One region of the Halomonas sp. C22 genome, then DNA from elsewhere that is predicted to be linked to it. Evidence: predicted binding sites of a transcription regulator. Region 1 holds the regulator's gene; the other holds the start of a gene.

Region 1 (2,395 bases):
CAGAGCGTCTCGGCGAATGCTGTCGAGCATGGGGCCTACGGCCAGCGTCTGGTGATCATCGCCTCCCTGGTCGATTTCCAGCCGTGACAGCAGCAGCAGGTCGTTGACCAGATTCTGCATCCGTCGCGTCTGCTCCTCCATCTGTACGATCCCTTTGCCCAGGCGGGGAGGCAACAGCTCCTTGAGGTCGCCGTAGGTTTCCAGATAGCCCGACAGCACGGTCAGCGGAGTGCGCAGCTCATGGGAGACGTTGGCGACGAAGTCACGCCGCATCTGCTCCAGGCGATGCAAGCGCGTGATATCACGGGCCATGACCAGGCGCTCGTCATCGCCGTACAGAGTGATCTGATACTGGAGGATACGCCGCTCGTCGATCGGCGAGGTCAGCGTCAGCGGCTCGCTGTAATCGCGGGCATTGAAGTAGCTGATGAAGCGAGGATCGCGCAGCAGGTTGGTGATGTGCTGGCCACGATCGTGGGCGGTTTGCAGCCCTAGCATGTCGGTGGCCGCGCTGTTCCACCACTCCAGGTCGCCGTGTCGGTCCAGCATCACCACGCTATCGCGCATGGCTTCGGAGGACTCCTGAATTCTCGCCAGCGTCGCCCGTAAACGGCTTTGGGTAATGCGCTGGCTTTTCTGGTAGCGATAGAGGCGGTCGAACAGTTCCCCCCACATGCCCTTGGCCGCCGGGGGCTCATCGTGGGGGTGAAGCGTCAGCCAAAGGAAAAGCGCCCGAAACTGGCGCAGATGATAGACCAGACAAAACAGCAGCCCCGCCGCCAGCCCGGCGCCAGGGTAATCCACCAGCCATCCCAGGCAGAGGCCCAACAGGGCCAGCCAGATGATGCGCCAGATCTCACGGCTCCACAGGCGCACGCTTACACTCGCGCAGAGAACCGGTACCCAGTACCGCGCACCGTTTGAATCAGATTTTGATGAGGCTCGCCCAGCGCTTTGCGAAGACGACGAATATGCACGTCCACCGTGCGCTCTTCCACGTAGACGTTGCCACCCCATACCTGGTCAAGCAATTGGCTGCGCGTGTAGGCGCGCTCCTGATGGGTCATGAAAAACTGCAGCAGACGATACTCGGTAGGCCCCATTTCCAGCGCCTTGCCATGGGCGCTGACCCGGTGGCTCACAGGGTCCAACAGCAGGCCATTGATTTCGATGGGGTCTTCCACGCCACGCGGCGTGGCCCGGCGCAGCACGGCCTTCAGGCGGGCCACCAGCTCACGGGGGGAAAAGGGCTTGGTGATATAGTCGTCGGCACCCGCTTCCAGGCCCTGGATCTTGTTGTCCTCTTCGCCCTTGGCCGTCAGCATGATGATCGGCAGCTCGGCAGTGGCTTCTTCGCGCTTCAACCGACGGGCCAGCTCGATGCCGCTGGTGCCCGGCATCATCCAGTCCAGCAGCAGCAGGTCAGGCTGGTGGTCGACGACCATGGCGTGGGCATCCTGGGCGTTGTCCGCTTCAAGCACGCGATAGTCAGCCATTTCCAGCGCCACGGCGATCATTTCGCGGATAGGCGCCTCATCATCGACGATCAGTACGGTCTTGGCGGTCATTCCAGGGCCTCACGGTGCTCTATACAGGAAAGTTCAATGACATGTGTGTGACGATAACACCATGACTTGATGACAGTTCCATGACACACAATCAATTTAGCCCGCCATCGGCCACCAGCTCAAGGCAATACCTGCAAAGACCAGCAGACCCGACCAGTGGTTGTTCAGGAAGGCCTGAAAACAGCGGTCACGATCGCGCCCGACGATCAGCCACTGCTGGTACACGAACGTCGCCGCCATCCCCAGCAACCCCAGCCAGAAAAAGCCCCCCAGCCCGACGCGCAGCGCGACCCAGCTCAGCAGGGCCAGCACGCTTGCCTGCAGCAGCCCGATGATCAACCGGTCAGCACGGCCAAACAGCACGGCGGTCGACTTGATGCCGATTTTCAGATCATCGTCACGGTCGACCATGGCGTACTGGGTATCGTAGGCAACGGTCCACAGCAGGTTGGCACTGAACAGCAGCCAGGCTTCCAGAGGCACGTGGCCCAATACCGCGCCAAACGCCATGGGAATGGCCCAGGAAAAGGCCGCGCCCAGCACCACCTGCGGGAAGTGGGTGTAGCGCTTCATGAACGGATACACGAAAGCCAGCAGCACGCCGCCCACCGACAGCAGCACGGTGAACCAGTTGGTCAGCAGCACCAGAATGAAGGCAGCGGCGACCAGCGCCACGAACAGCAGCTGGGCTTCGGTTTCGCTGATGCGTCCCGTGGCCATGGGGCGCTGGCTAGTACGCTTGACGTGGCCATCCACATGGCGGTCGGCATAGTCGTTCACCACGCAGCCCGCAGCCCGCATCACGTAGACACCGGCAATGAAGATGA
Region 2 (2,395 bases), on a different contig from region 1:
TGCCGACACGCTGGCGCTGGCCACCCGACAGCGCATCGGCGCGCTTGTCGATGGCATGGGGCAAGCCCACCCGCTCCAACAGACGAAATGCTTCAGCAACGGCTTCCTGGGGGTAGCGGCGCAAGAAGCTGCGCCAGAAGCCGACATAGCCCAGTTGGCCCGACAGCACGTTTTCCATGACGGTCAGCCGGTCCACCAGGGCGTATTCCTGAAAAATCATGCCCATGGAGCGACGTGCGTGACGCAGGCGGCTGCCCGACAGTTTGGTCAGTTCGGTCTCTTCCAGGCGGATACTGCCCTGGCTGGGTTCCACCAGACGATTGACGCAGCGGATCAGGGTACTTTTGCCTGCACCCGATGGCCCAATCAGCGCCATCACCTGGCCTTTGGGCAGCGATAGGTGAATATCGGTCAGCGCGCGGTCGCCCGTCGGGTAACGCTTGCCAACACCAGTGAGTGTCAACATGGGGAATGCCTCGTTTGCTTGTCGCTCAAAACGTTCAACTGACTCGACCCCATAACGCGTCGGCCAGAAGGTTGCCCTCCTGGCCGACAGGGTCACGCAGCGCTGGAATCAATCGCAGTCGTAAGTGACGCCATTGGCATCGGCAATGGTGCGGATGACCGACCAGTGCTCTTCATAGCTGATGGGAATGAACTGCGCTTCGCCTGAGTTCTCGAACTCCGCCTGCAGGGCGGTGCCTTCCCAGTCGTAGCTGAAGAACGCATCCTGAATCTGCTGCTGCAGTTCGGGCGTCAGGTTGTGGGCGGTGCCGTATGCCGTGGTGGGGAAGGTTTCGGAGGTGTAGATCACCTCGTAGTCACCCTCGTTGATGACACCCCGTGACAGCATGCGATGGGCAACGGAGTTGGCAATGGCCGCCGCATCGTAATCCTTGTTGATGACGCCCAGGATGGAGTTGTCGTGGGAGCCGGAGAAAGCCGTCTCGAAGTCATCACCGGCTTCCAGACCGTACTCGGAGCGCAGCAGCGCGGACGGTGCGCGGAAGCCCGAATTGGACGTTTCGGAAGTGAAGGCCAACTGACGACCCTGCAGGTCTTCCATGCCGTCGATACCGCTACCGGGGTAGGTGATGATCTCCATTTCGTAACCGTAGCTGCCATCTTCGGCCGCCATGATGGCGAAGGGACGGAAGCCGCCACAGTTGACCGCTACCGGTACGCCACCGGTGTTGAAGCCCGCCACGTGCAGACGGCCAGCGCGCAGCGCTTCCTGCTGGGCAGCATTCGACTGCACCGGGAAGAACTGAACGCGTTTACCCGTCGCTTCGCTCAGGTGATCCAGGAAACCCGCCCATACGTCGGCGTAGACCGCCGGGTCTTCAACCGGCGTGTAAGCAAAGACCAGCGTGTCCGGATCGACCAACCGAGACTCATCGCTGGGGATATCGGCCACCATGTCGCCATCGTTGTCCACGTAGCGTGAGGAGAGGTCGGCAGCCGCATTCATCGCACTGAAAGCGAAGGCACTGGCAACGGCAGCACTGATCAGAGTGCGCGAGAGTGACACGGTAGAGAGACGAGAGGATTGCATGGATCACCTAACGGGGTAGTAAGAGGTGGATGTATCCTGACGCCCCAAGATGACAGCGGCGGGTCTGGCGGGTGACAACTTCGTGACGTCTACATGACACCCGTATGAACGACCTGCCGCTTTGTCGGCTCACTGCTCCACGCAACAGCCACGCCGTTCCACGAACAGGCTGTTCCCGGCAATCTTCTTCGCCTGGTGCTTGAGTTCGGAGAGTTGGCTGGCAATGTCCAGGGCCTTGCAGTGGCCCGGGTCACTGATGGGCTTGACGGCTACCGACACGCTGACGAAAGGAAAAAAGCTGACGCCTCCCTGACGGCTTTCGATGGAAAGCCCGCCTCTCTGGCGGTCCTCTTCCTCGTAGAAACTCGGGGCCATGACCTCGAAGGAGGCCAGAATCTGCTGGCACACGCTCTCCCAGTGCTCCAGCGGTAACAGCATCATGAAGTCGTCGCCACCGATATGCCCGATGAAGCCCCCCGCGCTTTCCACCTGAGCCTGCAACAGCCGCGACAGCGAGATGATCACATGGTCTCCGCGGGCATAACCGTAGGCATCGTTGAACGCCTTGAAGTGATCCAGATCCACGTAGGCAGCGGCAAAGCCATTGCCCTGGCTCAGATAGGCCGTGAGGGTTTCATTGATCAGGATGTTACCGGGCAGCCCGGTGAGCGGATTGGCATGGCGCGCCTGACGCACCTGGATGGCGGTAATCTCGCGCAGCAAATCGACGATATTGCCCATACCCAGATACTGCCCTTCGCCATCGACGATGACGAAGTCCTCCTGTTCGATGTCGCGGCTGTCGGTCAGCTGCTGGCTCAGCGTTTCCAGGGGCATGTC

What was found. The regulator PhoB, encoded in region 1, activates phosphate uptake and scavenging genes when phosphate is short. The targets are predictions, from matches to a motif close to TGTCATANNNNTGTCANA.
Region 2: the regulator PhoB is predicted to act here: its motif matches at 1,637-1,654, upstream of phnD (phosphate/phosphite/phosphonate ABC transporter substrate-binding protein).

Annotation. Positions count from the first base shown of each region.
Region 1 is NZ_VBVC01000002.1:686,634-689,028, forward strand. Features, by position in the region: gene phoR (phosphate regulon sensor histidine kinase PhoR) at 1-876, opposite strand, end outside; gene phoB (phosphate regulon transcriptional regulator PhoB) at 879-1,568, opposite strand; gene ubiA (4-hydroxybenzoate octaprenyltransferase) at 1,665-2,395, opposite strand, start outside.
Region 2 is NZ_VBVC01000010.1:81,679-84,073, forward strand. Features, by position in the region: gene phnC (phosphonate ABC transporter ATP-binding protein) at 1-466, opposite strand, end outside; gene phnD (phosphate/phosphite/phosphonate ABC transporter substrate-binding protein) at 575-1,555, opposite strand; gene FEU76_RS16185 (bifunctional diguanylate cyclase/phosphodiesterase) at 1,685-2,395, opposite strand, start outside.